DNA from 3 places in the Micrococcus antarcticus genome. Region 3 is predicted to be linked to each of the others. Evidence: riboswitches for the same ligand, from Rfam matches in the RefSeq annotation. Region 3 holds a riboswitch; each other region holds the start of a gene.

Region 1 (5,734 bases), 1.1 Mb from region 3:
CCGAGCAGAGAGACGGTGCGGAAGTCGCCGCGCACGGTCTGCACCCACGCGTGCAGGTCCTCTGTCGCGCGGCGCACGGCCGGAGCGTCGTCGGAGCCGATCTCCCCCGTCACCGGGTCCTGGGAGAGCGGGAACCACGCGTGCATGCCGGGCTGGAGGGTCAGCGGGGCGCGGACGGCGGCCACCGTGAACGGCTCCGGCAGCTGGGGCACGAGGCCGAAGAGGTCGTGCTCGCTCGCGCCGTAGCCGTGGAGCAGGATCAGCAGGTGCTCGGTGCGCTCGCCCTCGGGGCGGGACCAGCGGACGACGGGCTCGGGGCCCGGGGCGGAGGGGGTGTGGGAGGGCTCGGTCACCGGCTCAGCCTAGCGATTGACCGTGGGTCGGCCCCTGGAGCAGACTGCTACCCGTGAGTAACACCATCGTGCCGCCCGTCGACGATCAGCCCACCGGTCACCCCTGGCGCCGCTACGTGGCCCTCGGCGACTCCTTCACGGAGGGCATCGGGGATCCGGACCCGGACCAGCCCGGCTACCACCGCGGCTGGGCCGACCGCGTGGCCGAGGAGCTGGCCCGCCACGCCGAGGGGCCGGAGCCGTTCGCCTACGCGAACCTCGCCGTGCGCGGCAAGCTGATCGACCAGATCGCCGCCGACCAGGTGGACCCGGCCATCGAGCTGGCCCCGGACCTCATCAGCATCTGCGCGGGCGGCAACGACATCCTGCGCGGCGCCGACCCGGACGACATCGCCCGCCGCCTGGACGCCGCCGTCGGGAAGCTCGCGGGAACGGGCGCCACCGTGCTCCTGTTCAACGTGACCGACGTCCGTGACACCCCCGTGCTGGGACGCATCCGGGGGAAGGTGGCGATCTACAACGAGAACGTGCGCACCGTGGCGCTGCGCCACGACGCGCTCGTGCCGGACATGTGGTCGCTCAAGCAGCTCTCGAGGCCCGAGATGTGGGCGGAGGACCGGCTGCACTTCTCCCCCACCGGGCACCACACCATCGCGGCGATGGTGCTGGACACCCTCGGCGTCGAGCACGATCTGGAGCCCCTCCAGCCCAAGCCGGCCGCGCCCCGGACGTGGCGTCAGGCCCGCGTGTCCAACGCCAAGTGGGCGCGGGCCCACCTCGCGCCGTGGGTGATCCGACGCATCCGTGGCGTCTCCTCCGGCGACGGGGTCAGCGCCAAGCGCCCCGTGCCCGAGCCGCTGTTCGGCGTGGAGATGCCGCACGGCTCGGACCACACGGAGTCGCTGCCGGTCACGCCGCCCGCCGAGCCGGCCTCCTGAGCGGTCAGAGGGCGAGGGTCTCCTTCAGGGCGTCGGCGACCTGCCCGTACTCGGTGAGGAACCCGTCATGGCCGATCGGCGAGACGATCGAGTGGACGGGCACCTCGCCGGGCAGCAGCTCCGCGAGCAGCGCCGACTCCTCGGGCCGGTACAGCCGGTCGGAGTCGACGGCGGCCACGAAGGCCCGCCCGCGGAAGCGCCCCAGCGCCTCGGACAGGCTCCCCCGCCCACGGGCGACGTCGTGGCTCATGAGCGCCTCGGTGAGCACGAGGTAGGAGTTCGCGTCGAACCGCGCGGACAGCTTCGCGGCCTGGTGGTCCAGGTAGGACTCCACCGCGTAGCGTCCCTGCCGCCTCCCGACGGCGGCCCCGAACGGGTCCTCCGCGCCCTGCGGCTCGCGGCCGAAGCGGTACTCGAGCTCCTCGGCCGTGCGGTAGGTGGTGTGGGCGATGCGCCGGGCGATCCCGAGGCCCGTCTCGGGTCCGGGTCCGCCGTAGTAGTCGCCCTCGCGGTGCGCCGGGTCGAGCCGGATGGCCGCGGCCTGCGCCTGGCCCCAGGCGATCTGGTCCGCCGAGGACTGCGCCGTCGAGGCGAGCACCCCGACGCCGGCCACGCGCTCCGGGTGGGAGACCGCCCATTCCAGGGCGCGGGCCCCGCCCATCGACCCGCCGATCACGGCCTGCCACACGTCGATCCCGAGGTGGTCGGCGAGGCGGCGCTCGGCCTCCACCGCGTCGCGCAGCGTGAGGAACGGGAAGCGCGAGCCCCACGGCACGCCGTCGGGGTCGGGCGAGGACGGGCCCGTGGAACCGTGACAGCCGCCCACCATCGCGGGGGCGACGACGAACCAGCGGTCCGTGTCCACCGCCCGGCCGGGGCCGACGAGCGCGTCCCACCAGCCCGGCGTCGGGTCTGCGGCGTGCGCGGCCACGTGCGAGTCGCCCGTGAGGGCGTGCAGCACGAGGACCGCGTTGGAGCCGTCGGCGTCCAGGGTCCCCCACGTCTCGTAGGTGAGGGTGACGTCCGGGAGGAAGCCGCCGGTCTCGGTGGTCAGGGGCCCGACCGAGACGGTGTGGCGGGCGCCCTCGGGGAGGTCGACGGTCAGGGACGGGCGGCTCGCGACCGCGGTCATCGGGTGCCCTCCCCCGCACCGGCCGCCGCCGCGAAGCCGCGCTCCAGGTCGGCGAGGATGTCCTCGACGTCCTCCACGCCGAGCGAGAGGCGCACCAGCCCGGGCGTCACACCGGCGGCGCGCTGCTCGTCCTCGGTGAGCTGGGCGTGGGTGGTGGAGGCCGGGTGCACCACGAGCGAGCGGACGTCGCCGATGTTGGCCACGTGGTGCAGCAGCTCAAGCCCGTCCACGAACGCCGCGCCCGCCTCGGCGCCGCCCGCGATCTCGAAGGAGACGAACGCGCCTGCGCCGCGCGGCAGGTACCGCTGCGCCCGCTCGTGCCACGGGCTGGAGGGCAGGCCGGCGTAGACCACGGAGTCCACGTCGTCGCGCGCCTCGAGCCACGCGGCCACGGCCGTCGCGTTGGCCACGGCGCGCTCCATGCGCAGGGACAGGGTCTCCAGGCCGAGGTTCACCAGGAACGCGTTGAACGGGGAGATGGCCGAGCCGTAGTCGCGCAGCAGCTGCACGCGCGCCTTGAGGATGAAGGCCAGGTTGGCGCCGAGCGGCGAGCCCACCCCCAGGTCCCGCGCGTACACGAGCCCGTGGTAGGACTCGTCCGGCTCGTTGAACCCGGGGAAGCGCTCGGGGTGCTGCGCGAAGTCGAACGTGCCGCCGTCGACGATCACGCCGGCCATGGCGGCGGCGTGCCCGCCGAGGTACTTCGTGGCCGAGTGGGTGACGATGTCCGCGCCGTGCTCAATCGGGCGCAGCAGGTACGGGGTGGCCAGCGTGTTGTCCACGATCAGCGGCACGCCCGCCTCGTGCGCGACGTCGGCCACCGCCCGAACGTCCAGCACGTCGCCCCGGGGGTTGCCGAGGGTCTCCCCGAAGAAGGCCTTGGTGTTCGCCTTCACGGCGGCGCGCCAGGACTCGATGTCGTCCGGATCGGTCACGAACGTCGTCTCCACGCCCACCTTGGCCAGGGTGTGCTTGAAGAGGTTCTGCGTGCCGCCGTAGAGGCTCGCCGAGGCGACGACGTGGTCCCCCGCGCCGGCGACGTTGAGGATCGAGAAGGTCGTGGCCGCCTGGCCGGAGGCCAGCAGCAGCGCGCCCACGCCGCCCTCGAGCGCGGCGACCTTCTCCTCCACCGGGGACTGGGTCGGGTTGCCGATGCGGGTGTAGAGCGGGTCCAGGTCCTTGAGGGCGAACCGGTCCGCCGCCACCTCGGCGGAGGGGAAGTCGAACGAGGTCGTCTGGTAGATGGGCAGGGCCGTCGCGCCGAAGGCGTGCTGGCCGGGGGCGGCGCCGGCGTGGACCTGCGCGGTGGAGAAGCCCCACGCGGCGGCCGGGGTCAGGGGCGTGGTCTCGGCGGGGATGTTCTGGTCGGTCATGGCGGACTCTCCTGAGCTCCTCAGGGGCCGGACCCGCGTCCCTCCCGGCGGTCGGTGCGCCGGGTCGACCCGGCGCCTCGCGCCGGGGGTGCCCCGGCGTCGTCGAGAGGGGCCGAGGGGACGGCCCGCGCTTGCCGGCAGCCCGTGTGGGAGCCGGCCTGGTCGTCACCCGGGGCACCCCACCGCGGAAGGAGGGTTGCCGGTCAGCATGCCGGGGCAAAGACGCTGACTCTCGTGACCGTGCCGCCAGTGTGCCACGAGTGCGGGGCCGATTTCATCGGGCGTGTCACACATGGATACGCTGTGAATCACAGGGGCGGCTCGGAGGTCAAGGGGCCGACGGCGCCGCCCTCCCATCGCGTTCGACGCCCGGCCCGCCCGGGGGTTCGGAGAGGAACAACGCCGTGAACACCTGCCGGATGGACCACGTCTCCTACGCCGCCGGGCCCGAGGGCCTCGAAGCCACCGTGGAGCGCCTCGTCGAGACCCTCGGCATCGACCGCATCAAGGGCGGCGTGCACCCGCGCTTCGGCACCCACAACGCCCTGTTCCCCATGCGGAACGGGCAGTGGCTCGAGGTCGTGGAGGCCATGGACCACCCGGCCTCCCTCAGCGCCCCCTTCGGCCAGCTCGTCCGCGCCCGCTCCGAGCAGGGCGGCGGCTGGATGAGCTGGGCCGTCTCCACCCCGGACATCGGCCGCTTCGAGCGCCGCCTGGAGCGCGAGGCCGTGCCCGGCATCCGCCGCTTCCCCGACGGCCGGGAGCTGTCCTGGCGTCAGATCGGCGTCAAGGGCACCCTTGCCGACCCGCAGCTGCCGTTCATCGTGCGCTGGGCCGACGGCCAGGAGGACATGCACCCGTCCCAGGCCGCCGAGCCGCAGGCCTCCATCGACAAGGTGGCCATCGCCGGCTCCCGCGACCGCCTCATCGAGTGGCTCGGCGGCGAGCAGGTCGGCGAGGAGGACGGGGTCGCGGACGTCGACGTCGACTACCTCGCCCCCTCCGGCACCCCGGGCATCGTCTCGGTGACCTTCACGACTCCCGCGGGCCCGGTCACCCTCTGACCCCTCCTCCCCGCCCGGACGGACCACGACGACGCCGGCCCCGCCTCCCCGAGGCGGGGCCGGCCTCGTCCGGGGCTCAGACCCCGAGCAGCCCTGCCTCGTGCAGCAGCGGATACGCCACGAACCCGGCCGCGTCCAGCAGGAAGTGGGCGAGGACGAGAGGCATGACCCGGCGCGTGCGCAGCAGCACCAGGGTGAACACCACCCCCATGAGCGCGTTGCCGATGCCCGGCCCCACGCCCTGGTAGAGGTGGTAGCTGCCCCGCAGCACGGCCAGGGCGAGCACCACGGTCCAGATGCGGGCCGGCAGGACGAGGCCCGGGCCCTCCGCGGCGGGCGCGGGGGCTCCGGCGCGCCGGGCGGTGTGCAGCCGCTGGAGCCAGCCGAGGCGGTCGACGAGCCAGACCCCCACGATCACCTCCTCCACGAGCGCGTGCCGCGCGGCCGAGAGCAGCAGCACGGGGACCTGGTACCAGGTGTCGTCGAGGGCGGCGGCGACGATCGCCGTCGTGACCCCGGCAGCGCGGCCGGCCGCGTACACCGCGAGCGTGCCCAGGCCGATCCCCACGAACAGCGCCAGGCCCCAGGCGAGGTCGCGGCCCGGGCGGCGCAGGTCCAGGCCGAACGCGCGGAACGGGTTCCGCCCGCGCAGCCACGTCAGGTGCAGCACCAGCAGCACGGGGACGAGGGCGAAGCCGATGTCCAGCAGCTGGTAGGTCAGGTCGAAGCCCCACCGCGGGCTGAGCGCGGGGTTCAGCACCGTGGTCTGCTCCCCCAGCGGGGCACGGGTGGCCTTGTCGATCAGCTGGACGACCGCATACACCGCGCTGCGCCCCAGGGACAGGCCCAGGACGAGCGCGATCTCCCACCGCAC
Region 2 (5,734 bases), 670 kb from region 3:
CTCCACGCGGAAGCGCAGCGCCTCGGCGGAGAAGCCCCCGAACACGAGGGAGTGCACCGCGCCGATGCGCGCGCACGCCAGGGCGATGACGATCGTCTCCACGATCACGGGCAGGTACACGACGACGCGGTCGCCGGCGGTGATGCCCAGCTCCTCGAGCGCGTTCGCCGCGCGGGCCACACGGCGCTGCAGCTGCGCGTAGGTGACGGCGCGGCGGTCGCCGGGCTCGCCCTCGAAGTACAGGGCGACCTTCTCCCCGCGCCCCGCCGCCACGTGCCGGTCCACGCAGTTCACGGCCACGTTCAGGGTGCCGTCCTCGTACCAGCGGATCTCCGGGCCGCGCTCGGCGGCCGGGTCCGGGGCGGTGAGGGAGTGCGTCCGGGTGAAGTCGCGGTCCCACGTGAGGCGCCGTCCGACGGCCTCCCAGAAGGCGAGCCGGTCCGCCTCGGCCACCGGACGGCCCGGGTGCACGTCCGGGTCGGCGGCGTCCACGACCTCCCGCGGCAGCGGGCCGGGCAGCGTGGCGAGCGCGGCGGCGGGGACGCCGTCGTTCGGGCGGCGCACCGGATCGGCGGGGGAGGCTGCGGGGACGGACGCGGTCACGGGAGGGAACCTCGGTTCGGTCGGGGGTGTGGCGAGCGCAAGCGGCGGGCGTCTCGGAGGAGCCCGGGCTCGGTCCTCGAGCGTACGAATCCCCGCGGCCGCCCCGCCCGCCCCGCGTCACGCAGGGCCGGCCGCCGCCTGCCGCGCCGCCGGCTGCCCGGCACCCCCGGGGCGCTCTGGAAGAGTGGTGCCCATGCAGAGCCCCGCCGCCGACCACGCATCCCTCTCCGCCGAGTTCGCCGAGGTGTTCCACGCCGCCGCCCAGGGCGAGCGGGCCCGCGAGGCCGGGCGCCACCTGCCCTTCGTGGCGCAGCAGCGGCTCCAGGAGGCCGGGCTGGGGAAGGTCAGCGTCCCGGCCGAGTTCGGCGGGCGCGGAGCCGGGCACGAGACGGTGCTGCGCCTGCTGGCCGACCTCGCCGCGCGGGACGTGAACACCGCACACCTGTGGCGTTCGCACCTGGTGTTCGTGGCCGCCGTCGACGACCAGCCTCAGCGCCTGAGGAAGGCCTGGATGCCTCACGCCGCCGCGGGGGAGTGGGCCGGCTCCGCCCTCGCGGAGCGCGCCGGATCCGGGGCCGCGCCGGGCCGGGCGGCGGCGCGTGCCGCCCGCGACGAGGGCGGCACGTGGGTGGTCACGGGCCACAAGTACTACGCCACGGGCTCGGCGTTCGCGCAGTGGACCATCGTCACGGTGGGCGTGGACGGGGCCGACCTCGTCTCCCGACGCAACTCGAAGCGGGCCGGCGGCGCGGTGCGCGAGCCGGAGCGGGCGATCGCGGTGGTGCGCGTGCGCCAGCCGCGCGTGCGCATCAAGGATGACTGGGACGGATTCGGCCAGCGGCTCACCGCCACCGGGTCCGTGGTGCTCGACGGCGCGGCCGCGGAGGACCTGCTCGAGGTGCCGCGTTCGCACGGGCCCGTGCCGGTGCTCGAGGAGGCCACGCTGCTGGCCCTGCAGGTGGGCGTGGCCCGCGCGGCCCTCGACGAGGGCGTGGCCCTCCTGAAGGCCCGCACCCGAACGTTCAACACCGGCACGGCGGACCGCCCGCAGCAGGATCCGCAGCTGCTCGAGATCGTGGGGCGCATGGCCGGGCAGGTGAGCGCGGCTCGGCTGCTCGTGCGCGAGGTCGGGAGGGCCATGGACGCCGCCGCGGCGTGGGACGCGGCCCATCCGGACGACGTCGAGGGCGAGGTGAGCGCCCGCCTGTGGGACGAGGCGATGGACGCGGCCTACCGGGCTCAGGCCGTGGTGCCGGACTTCGTCCTCGAGGTCTGCACCCGGATCTTCGACACCCTCGGCGCCTCCGCGACCTCCACCGAGCTGCAGCTGGACCGCCACTGGCGCAACGCCCGCACCCTGGCCACGCACGATCCTGCCGTGTTCAAGGTCCGGATGGTCGGGGACCGCCTGGTCAACGGCGCGGCCCCGGTCGCGTACACCTCCGCCGGCGAGGTCCCGGAGGACTGAGCGCGGCGGGGTCGGCGGGCACGGTGGCCCCACCACGACGACGGCGGCGCACCCGGGCGGGGGCGTCGCCGTCGTCGTGGTGGGGGCGGTCCTGTGACGACGTGTGCGCGGCGCCGAGATCCCCCACGGCCCTGGCGGCCGCGATGCGTCCTCGCCGGTCGGCCCGGCTGTGAGGCGCGGGGCCGGTGTGATGAAGTCATTGCACCCATCCAGAGCGGCCGAGAGATCTGGCTCGACGACGCCGCAGCAGCCCGCCCGTACGGACCAGGGTGCTACCGCCAGAACCGATGGAGGAATGCATTGATCTCACTTCGCCATGTCTCGACCACCTTCACCCGGGAGGCCTCTCCGCGGCGGGCCCGGCCTGCCTCGCCGGCCGCTTGGCTGCGCCGACGGAACGCCGTGGTGGTGGACCCGCCGTCGTCGTCCGGTGCATCCTTCACCGCCGTGGACGACGTCTCACTGGACATCCCGGCCGGGGCTATCCACGGCATCATCGGCTTCAGCGGCGCCGGGAAGTCCACCCTTCTGCGCAACATCAACCTCCTGCAACGTCCCACCGCCGGCGAGGTGTGGTTCGATTCCGAAGAGCTCACGGGCCTCTCCGAGGCCGAGCTACGGATCCGCCGTCATGAGATCGGGATGATCTTCCAGGGCTTCAACCTCGTGCACAACCACACCGCCTTGGGCAACGTCGAGCTGAGCCTGAAGTTCACCGGCGAGCGCAATGCCCGAAACCGACGGAAGCAGGCACTGGAGGCGCTCGACCTGGTGGACCTGGCGGACAAGGCGTCCTCCTACCCCGCGCAACTCTCCGGAGGGCAGAAGCAACGTGTGGCCATTGCCCGTGCGCTGGCGACGCGCCCGAAGCTCCTCCTGTGCGACGAGCCGACGTCCGCCCTCGACCCCTTCACCACGGCCACGGTGCTCCAGTACCTGGCGGACATCAACCGTCAGCTGGGCATCACCGTGGTGATCGTGACCCACGAGATGGAGGTCATCAAGGCGTTGGCCGACGACGTGTCCGTCATGGAGGCCGGGCGCGTGGTGGAGAGTTTCAGCGTGGAGGACCTGTCTTCGGGACGGTTCATACCCACCACCTCCATCGGCGCCTACCTGGTGTCTGAGGGCATCCACCTCGACCGGGCTGGACGCGGGCACACTCCACCCCCGGAGCCCCCGGCCGAGCGCCGAGACGGCCCCCTGGACGCCGCGCCGAGCCTGCCCCTCCTGGCCGGGGCGGAGGTGGCCTGAGATGGAGCGCATCGTCGAACTCCTGCCGGAGCTCACCGTCGCCCTGGGCCAGACGCTGCTGATGATCGCCGTGGCCATCCCAGCGGCCGTGGCCCTGGGCATTCCGCTCGGCGTGTGGCTCTTCACCCATGCGCCCGGCGGCATCTCCCCGTCGCCGCGGGCGCATCGCCTCGTCTCAGGCCTGGTGAACGTGTTCCGTTCCTTCCCGTTCCTGATCCTGCTCATCGCCATCATCCCGTTCACCCGCCTGGTGGTGGGGACAACCGTGGGAACCGCCGCGGCGATCGTGCCCCTCACCGTCAACGCGATCCCGTACTTTGCCCGGCTCGTGGAGCAGAACATGACGCAGCTCGGCGGGGGAGCCGTCGAGGCGGCAAGCGCGATGGGGGCGACGCGCGGCCAGATCATCCGCAACGTCCTGCTGGTCGACGCACGCCCGGCACTCATCGGATCGATCACCATCACCATGGTCAGCTTCATCTCGTTCTCCGCCATGGTCGGACTCGTCGGCGGCGGTGGCATCGGCGATTTCGCCATCCGATACGGCTATTACCGCTACGAGACGGAGGTCATGGCGGTGGCCATCCTCGCCATGCTCCTGCTGGTCACGGCGGTCCAGTTCGTCGGCGGCCGGCTGGTCCGCCGCACGGACAAGCGCCTGGCCTGATCTGTGTGCGCGGTGCACGCGCCCCTTTTCACGTACGCCACTCTCCCGCCCGAGATCGCCCCCCCCGTGCCCTTGCGGCCTCATCGAAAGGTAACCCCCATGCTCCTGCACGCCCACTCACCGTCGTCCAGGCCCACCCGCCGCCGTGTCCTCCAGGGGCTGGCCTTGACGGCCTTCGCAGGTCTGTCCTCCACCGGTTGCGGATCGTCCCAGGAGGCCGGCGCCACTCCGGACAGGAAGATCTCCATGATCGTCACGGAGTCCGCCCCTTACCAAGAGCCCACGGAGCTTGTGAAGAAGAAGCTCGCGGGCCAGGGGTGGACGTTGCAGACGACGTACGTGACGGACATCATCCAGCCCAACAACACCGTCCAACAGGGCGAGTATGACGTGAACTTCTTCCAGCACCTGGCCTACCTGAAGCAGTTCAACAGGGACAACGGCACGGCCGTGGAGCCGCTGTTCTCCGTCTACTACGGACGCAGCGGCCTCTTCTCCCTCACCCTCGACTCCTTCGACGACCTGCCGCAGGGGGCCAAGATCTCCATCCCGGTGGACACCTCCAACAACGGCCGTGCGCTCCAGCTGTTGGCAGAGGCGGGTGTGATCGAGGTCGATCCCGACAAGCCGGTGACCCAGCTGTCCCAGCGCGACATCACGTCCAATCCGAAGAAGGTCGAGTTCGTCGAGGTGGACCAGCAGTCGCTCGCCCAGACTCTCCCTGACGTCGCCGCGGGCTTCGGGTTCGTCCGCCTCATCGCGGAGGCGGGGTACGACGTCGACGAGTCCACCTTGATCCTGGAGGACGACCCGGGGGTCCAGCTGCCGTTCTCCGTCGTCGTCGCTGCCAAGGCGGACTTCCGGGACACCGAGGCCGCACGGGTCCTGCAGGAGGCCTACCACTCTCCGGAGGTCCAGCAGTGGTACGCCGACTACGAGGGAGGAGTGGTGGCCTACACCGGTGAGGTCACCCTGGAGAACTCCGCTCAGGTCTGGAAGGAGTTCTCGTCCGAGTGATACGTGGCGGGCCTGGCACGGCGCGTCACATGGGGGCGGCCGGGCCGTGGCAGAGCCGGGCACGACGGCGGCATGACGCCCGCCGCCGTCGTGCCGTCACACGATTTCCCACAGCGTCGGGGCACTGCATTGACTGGCGCCATGACCACCGAGCATGCCCACAGCGCACCGTCCGTCACCCCTCGTCAGATCCTCTTCAACGCCTTCGACATGAACTGCGTGGCCCACCAGTCGCCGGGCCTGTGGCGCCATCCGGACGACCACGCCCGCGACTACAACACGCTGGGCTACTGGACGCACCTGGCCAAGACCCTTGAGCAGGGTCTCTTCGACGGCCTGTTCATCGCGGACGTGCTCGGCCCCTACTCCGTCTACGGGGGCACCTCCGAGGCCGCCATCCGCACTGGTGCGCAGACCCCGGTCAACGACCCGTTCCTGCTGGTCTCGGCGATGGCCGCCGTCACCGAGCACCTCGGCTTCGGGGTCACCGCCGGCACCGCCTACGAGCACCCGTACCCGTTCGCCCGCCGCCTGGCCACGCTGGACCACCTCACGGGCGGCCGCGTGGGCTGGAACGTCGTCACCGGCTACCTGCCCTCGGCGGCCCAGAACATGGGCCAGGACGACCAGATGGAGCACGACGAGCGCTACGAGCACGCGGACGAGTACCTCGACGTCGTCTACAAGCTCCTCGAGGGCTCGTGGGAGGACGACGCGGTGGTCTA
Region 3 (5,734 bases):
CCGCAACCCCGAGTGGCGCTCCGAGCTGGCCGCCCCGGGCCGCGACGGCGAGCAGGGCCAGGCGCCCTCGGCCCTGTCCCGCGCCGGCTCCTCCCTCGCCACGAAGGACCGGATCGCCGTCGAGCCGCGGGATGCGAACGGGGTCTCGCTGAGCACCTCCCCCATGCCCAGCGTCGCCTCCCTCAAGGAGGGCGAGACCCTCTACGGGCGCACGGTGGGCCGCCTGGCCCAGGCCGTGGGCCTCGGCAAGGACGACGACGCCTCCGCCAGCCCCGTCCCGGGCCCGTCCGGGGACTCGGCGGCGGCCGCCAAGACCGACGCCGACTGGTCCGACCAGTCCCCGCGCCGCGGCCATGCGGACGACGCGAGCGAGCTGCCGCCCGAGGCCGGGGCACGCCCCGAGCGCCAGGACGGCGAAGAGGTCTCCGACGGCGACACCACCGGTCGCGTCGAGGATGAGCCGCGCGGCGAGGGCCGCGTCGTCTGACCCGGCCCGCCGTCCCCCTCGACGAGCCCTGCGCTGCTGCCCCTGTCCGCCCCGGACAGGAGCAGCAGCGCAGGGCTCGTCGCAGGAGGGGGCATACCCTGGGGCCGTGACCCCGCCCTCCGTACCCGCCCGCCAGCCCGGCCGCCCCGGGGACGTCCTGCTGCTGACGGTGCTGCTCGCCGCCATGGCCGCCGGCCCACTGTTCAACTACGGGGTGGCCAGCTCCTCCGCGCTGGTGATCGAGCGCCTGGGCGTCACCTCCGGCCAGCTCGGCACCGTGCTCACCGTGGTGTTCGGCGCCGCCGCGGTCACGTCCGTGTGGCTGGGACGCCTCGCGGACAGCCTCTCCTCGCGCGCACAGATGGGCATCATCTTCGGCGGTGCGGCCCTGGCGCTCGTGGTGGGCGCGTTCTCCACCACGCTCTTCGCGCTCTACGCGGCGGCGGCGCTCGCGGGGGTCACCCAGGCGATCTCGAACCCGACGACGAACCGCATCATCCGCGAGGTCGCCCCGCCTGAGCGGCGCATCGGGTGGATCGGGGTGAAGCAGTCCGGCGTGCAGCTCGCGCAGCTCTTCGGCGGCCTGTTCTTCCCCGCCGCGGCACTGGCCCTCGGCTGGACGGGCGCGGCGCTGGGGGCGGCGCTCGTGGCGGGCGTGCTGGGCGTCGTCGCGTGGGCCACGGTGCCGCCGCTCCCGGCGGGCTCTTCCGCGGCCGCGGCGCACATCCGGCACGACGACGGCGCGCCGCGGGCCGCTGAGGGTCCCGCGGGTGCCGGAGCGCCGACGACCGGCCGACCCGGTGGGCGTGAGCGGCTGCCGGCGAGCGTGTGGTTCTTCGCGGCGATCGCGTTCCTCACGGGCCTCGGCATGCAGGCCGTGAACGCGTACCTGCCGCTGTTCGCGGTGGAGACGCTCGACCAGTCCCTCGTCGTCGGCGGGGCGGCCGCCGCCGTCTCCGGGGTGATCGGGGTTTTCTCCCGCATCTGGTGGGGCCGCCGCATGGCCGCCGGGCATCGGCCCACCACCCTGCTCGCGGCGATCTGCGCCGGCTCGCTGCTGGTGGTGGCCGCCCTCCTGGCCGCCGACGTGAGCCACGCGCCCGCCCTCCTGTGGGCGGCCGCCGTGCTGCACGGCCTCACCGTGCTGGGCGCGAACGTGGTGATCAACGCCGGGATCATGGACGGCGTCCCGGCCGGGCAGCTCGGCGACGCCTCGGGGACGAACGCCATGGGCATGTACGCCGGCTTCGCGTGCGGACCGCTCGTGATGGGCCTGCTCCGCGACCACACCGGGGACTTCCGCCTCGGCCTGCTCGCGGTGGGCGGGGCGTACCTGCTGGGACTCGGGGTCACGTGGCTGCTGCGCCGCCGTGTGGATCGGGGCCGGTCCGGCGTGTGAGCCGCGGCGCACGACGAAGGCCCCGATCCGTGGGGATCGGGGCCTTCGGTGATCGTCCATCAGCGCCTCAGGCGCCGGGGACGGAATCCTCAGAGGAGGAAGATCAGATCTTGGTCACGTTCGCGGCCTGCAGGCCCTTGGGGCCCTGCTGGGTCTCGAACTCGACGCGGTCGTTCTCCTGGAGCTCCTTGAAGCCCGAGCCGGTGATGGCGGAGAAGTGCACGAAGACGTCCGCGGACTGATCCTCGGGAGCGATGAAGCCGAAGCCCTTTTCAGCGTTGAACCACTTGACGGTACCGACAGCCATGATGGTGTCCTTTCGATGTGCCCCCGGAGGGGCGGTGTGGGAACCGGTGGCCACTGTGGCCTCCGGGTGAAGCGGCAGAACTGAACCGCGTGCCCACACTCATCGTTCCGACCGGGGCCGGGACTGACAAGCAGTGATGTTACGGGATACAGCTTGGATCAACTTCAAGGTTCATACTGCCACGGATTCGACCGTCTGGCGACCACGGGGTCGATGTTCATCGGATGTTCGCCTGTGAGCGCAATCTGGGGCCGTTCCAGTCCGTGCGGATCCCGGCTCCGGGGCGCTCCTCAGAGCGCGGTGAGCCCGTGGAAGAGGTTGCGATGCAGCGCCGCGGGCGGGCGGGCGTCCGTGTGGTCCGCGAAGCCGGAGACCTCCAGCAGGGCGACGACGTGATCCCCGGCGGGCACCTCGGTGTGCAGGCTTGTCTCGAGCCACAGGGAGGACCCCTCGAGCAGGAGCGCGCCGTTCGGGCTGACGTGCACGTCGATCCCCGCGAGGCGGTCCCCGGTGCGGGAGGCCAGCTGCCCGCACAGGTGCGCCTGGTCCTCCGCGAGCAGCGACACGCCGATCGACTCGGCCCGGCGCAGTCGGGGCCACGTGCGCGAGGTCAGCTGTGCGGAGAAGGAGACGAGCGCCGGCTCCCACGAGACGCCCACGCTGAAGGAGGAGGAGACCATCACCTCGGGGTGCCCGTCCACGAGGCCGGCGACGGCGACGACGCCGGTCGGGAACGCCGCCAGGCCGGGGCGCAGGCGGTCGCGGGAGACGTCGGCCTGCCAGGCGGGGTGGGCGCCGGCAGGCCGGCAAGGGGCGTGGTGGTCGGTCAGGGTCAAGGTCATGGCGCGGGTCCTCTTCGTGACGGACGCGGCTCCGCGAAGGGCGGTTCACCTGAGCGGATCGGCGTGATCCGCGGAGACGCGAGTACTTGCCCGTCGGGGTCCTCCGCCGGGCCGAATCCTCACCTGGAGCACCCCACTACTGCGTGAGAGGGTTGCCGCCCCGCCGGCCAGGGCCGTGATGACGGGGACTCGTGATTCTGGGGATCAGCCTACGGAGAGGTCCGAGGGATGGTCAAAGCGGCCCGGGGGCGGGCGACGCGCGGGGTCACGGAGGGTGCGTCGATCGCCGGGAGGCTGAGGGGGCGGCGCAGAGAAGCTTGTTCGCGACCTGAGCTGGGGTGGAGCGAAGCATAGAAATGTGATGCTTGACACATGCTCCTGGCCGCAGTCAGGATTCAGTCATTCGAGAGGGGGGGGGGAGCTCGAGACCGCGACCCGCGGCCCCCGCAGGCGGTTCTTTGGAAGGAATCGGATCATGCGGATGGACATGAAGAAGAGGATCATGGCGGCGTCCACCGGTGCGGTGATGGCGGCGTCGCTAGCGGTGGCTCCCGTAGCGGGGGCTGCGACCGCGCCCGTGGGAGGGGAGACTGCTACCCCGGACGCGTACTGTGCCGAGGAGTACTGGACGAACACCACCGTGACATCGAACAAGTTCAAGCAGTCGTACTCCGCCTACTCGTCAGTGTCCGGGGCTCCCGGAGTCAGGCTCACTATCGCCACCGGGCGCACGTTCGGTGTCAGTGGCGACATCACAGGAGAACTCTCTGGCGATGTGAGCGCCATTGTCGCTGGCGTCTCCGCCAAGGTCGGGACCCGTGTGGGAGTCAGCTACTCGTCTACGAATACCGTCAGCGGTGCTTGGACCGTGCCCAGCACCTACACGAACGGTGGAAAGCTCGCCATCGGCGCCAAGCAGGCACAGGGAACATGGAAGCGTCAGATGCTGAACCGCAGCTGCGACGTGGTCACGCTGCGCAGCGGCTCGTTCTACACCCCGTGGCAGCAGTTCTACTTCCAGCACTTCAAGCTCTGATGCGGTGAGCGGTGCAGCGTCGGGCGCAGGGCGCCTGACGCTGCACCCCCCCTATTCCCCCCCCTACGGATAGGCATGTCATGTTCCCTTTGTCTCCTTCACGTCGCTTGGCCGCCCTCGCCGCCGCTGTGCTCGTCGGCACGACGATCTCCGGGTGCTCCGCCTCTCAGTCCGACACTCCGACCCCCTCGGGCACTTCCACGGCTGTCGCCAGTGCGGCCCCTTCGGAGTCAGCCGCCACGAGCGGCTCGTCCGATGCCGGGGCCCAGGCCCCGAACGCGGCAGAGGCTCTCCCCGCGGCTCTGTTCGAGGAGGGGGGCATGACCCTTGAGGAGTACGCACGTCAGAATCCGGACTCCGACTACATCGATGTGGAGCAGGAGTCCGTCCTGGAGGAGAGGGTCGGTCGGGGCACCCAGGAGATCACGGTGGATGCCCAGAAGGGCGCGGTCCTTCGGGTCGTCCTGCTCTGCCCCTCCGATGCGACTGGCAAGACGGACATCCACGTCTCGAGTGGCGATGGCGATGAGAAAACGTGGATGGCCGGATCGGAGGCCCTGTGCGGCGGGTGGTCCGCAGCGACGCCTCCCATAGAACAGGCCGGGCCAGTGACCTTCACGGTCACCGTGGACAATGACGAGCCCTACCGGGTGGCGTTGACGGTTCCCTCCGAATGACGTCCCGACCGCCCCAGAGCTCGCGAGTCCAGACGAGCACTGGTGAGGGTTCTCGCCGTGTAGGACCAGCCTGGCCCTCCTTCCCCGCCGTGCGGTTGCTGCGCTTGGTGGCCGGGGCGCTCGCTGTGGCCCTGGTCCTGGGCCTTGGTGTCCAGGCCCAGGCCACACAGCGGCTCAAGGCCCTCGTCGACAGCAGCTGGCGCGGGTCCTATGACCTGATCGTGTCCGCACCCGCGGCCGCACAGAGCGCGGCAGCCCTCATGGCCCCGCTGGACACGGCCGCCTGGACGAGCTCAGCCGAGCGCCTCAGCCCGGCCGATCTCGACCGCATCCGGGCGGTGCCCGGTGTCGAGGTGGCCGCCCCGCTCGGCGACGTCGGCGTGCGCAGCGTGGCCAACCAGGACGCCGTCATGATCGGCTACCCCGCGGACGGCAGCGTGGAGGGTCCCCACGCGTTCGACCTGGACGCGCGGGTGAGCACGGACGACGGACTCGGCCCGCGCCCCGTGCTCGGCATGGACGCCACACTGATCGGCTCCTTCTCCGACGGGCCGATCGCGGACGCCCGTCCGCTGCTGGACGATCCCGCCCTCTGCGATCCGGCCCCTCCCGAGCCAGGCCCCTGCACGGACGTCGAGCTCCCCACCCTTGCCGTCGGTCCCCGCGGTCAGACGCCTCCGCCCGCCCAGCGTGAGGTCCCGGCCGGCACGTACTGGGCCGCCCCGTGGGCGGACCCCGACCCGCAGGGCAATCGGATGATCGTGGTGGACGCCGCGGCTGAGGCGCAGCTGCTGTCCCTCGGCGGGCACCCCGCCGCCGCCGACGCGTTCCGCGTGCTAGCGCAGTCCTCGCCCGCCGGCTTCCTCCCGGCTGTCGTCGACAGGCTCTCCGGCGCCGCAACCGAGGAGGCTGAGGCGCTCGTCAGGGCGAAGGATCGGCTCCCTGCCTACCTCCAGAGCCTGGCGGATGCGGCCGGACGGCCGGTG

The links. Region 3 has a riboswitch for S-adenosylmethionine ahead of LG274_RS06290 (flavin reductase family protein). Riboswitches for the same ligand answer to the same signal wherever they lie in the genome.
Region 1: linked by a shared signal. The riboswitch ahead of LG274_RS11290 (bifunctional o-acetylhomoserine/o-acetylserine sulfhydrylase) and the one ahead of LG274_RS06290 (flavin reductase family protein) in region 3 are both predicted to bind S-adenosylmethionine.
Region 2: linked by a shared signal. The riboswitch ahead of LG274_RS09505 (methionine ABC transporter ATP-binding protein) and the one ahead of LG274_RS06290 (flavin reductase family protein) in region 3 are both predicted to bind S-adenosylmethionine.

Annotation. Positions count from the first base shown of each region.
Region 1 is NZ_CP085253.1:2,425,588-2,431,321, reverse strand. Features, by position in the region: gene LG274_RS11305 (alpha/beta hydrolase) at 1-353, opposite strand, end outside; gene LG274_RS11300 (SGNH/GDSL hydrolase family protein) at 407-1,291, shown strand; gene LG274_RS11295 (homoserine O-acetyltransferase) at 1,296-2,423, opposite strand; gene LG274_RS11290 (bifunctional o-acetylhomoserine/o-acetylserine sulfhydrylase) at 2,420-3,796, opposite strand; SAM riboswitch class IV at 3,919-4,036, opposite strand; gene LG274_RS11285 (VOC family protein) at 4,201-4,860, shown strand; gene LG274_RS11280 (CPBP family intramembrane glutamic endopeptidase) at 4,937-5,734, opposite strand, start outside.
Region 2 is NZ_CP085253.1:2,016,675-2,022,408, forward strand. Features, by position in the region: gene acs (acetate--CoA ligase) at 1-603, opposite strand, end outside; gene LG274_RS09500 (acyl-CoA dehydrogenase family protein) at 797-2,071, shown strand; SAM riboswitch class I at 2,274-2,365, shown strand; gene LG274_RS09505 (methionine ABC transporter ATP-binding protein) at 2,519-3,325, shown strand; gene LG274_RS09510 (methionine ABC transporter permease) at 3,327-3,992, shown strand; gene LG274_RS09515 (MetQ/NlpA family ABC transporter substrate-binding protein) at 4,239-5,009, shown strand; gene LG274_RS09520 (LLM class flavin-dependent oxidoreductase) at 5,151-5,734, shown strand, end outside.
Region 3 is NZ_CP085253.1:1,348,728-1,354,461, reverse strand. Features, by position in the region: gene LG274_RS06305 (FMN-binding glutamate synthase family protein) at 1-487, shown strand, start outside; gene LG274_RS06300 (MFS transporter) at 594-1,886, shown strand; gene LG274_RS06295 (cold-shock protein) at 1,990-2,193, opposite strand; gene LG274_RS06290 (flavin reductase family protein) at 2,484-3,035, opposite strand; SAM riboswitch class IV at 3,113-3,232, opposite strand; gene LG274_RS06285 (hypothetical protein) at 3,517-4,071, shown strand; gene LG274_RS06280 (hypothetical protein) at 4,392-4,748, shown strand; gene LG274_RS06275 (hypothetical protein) at 4,838-5,734, shown strand, end outside.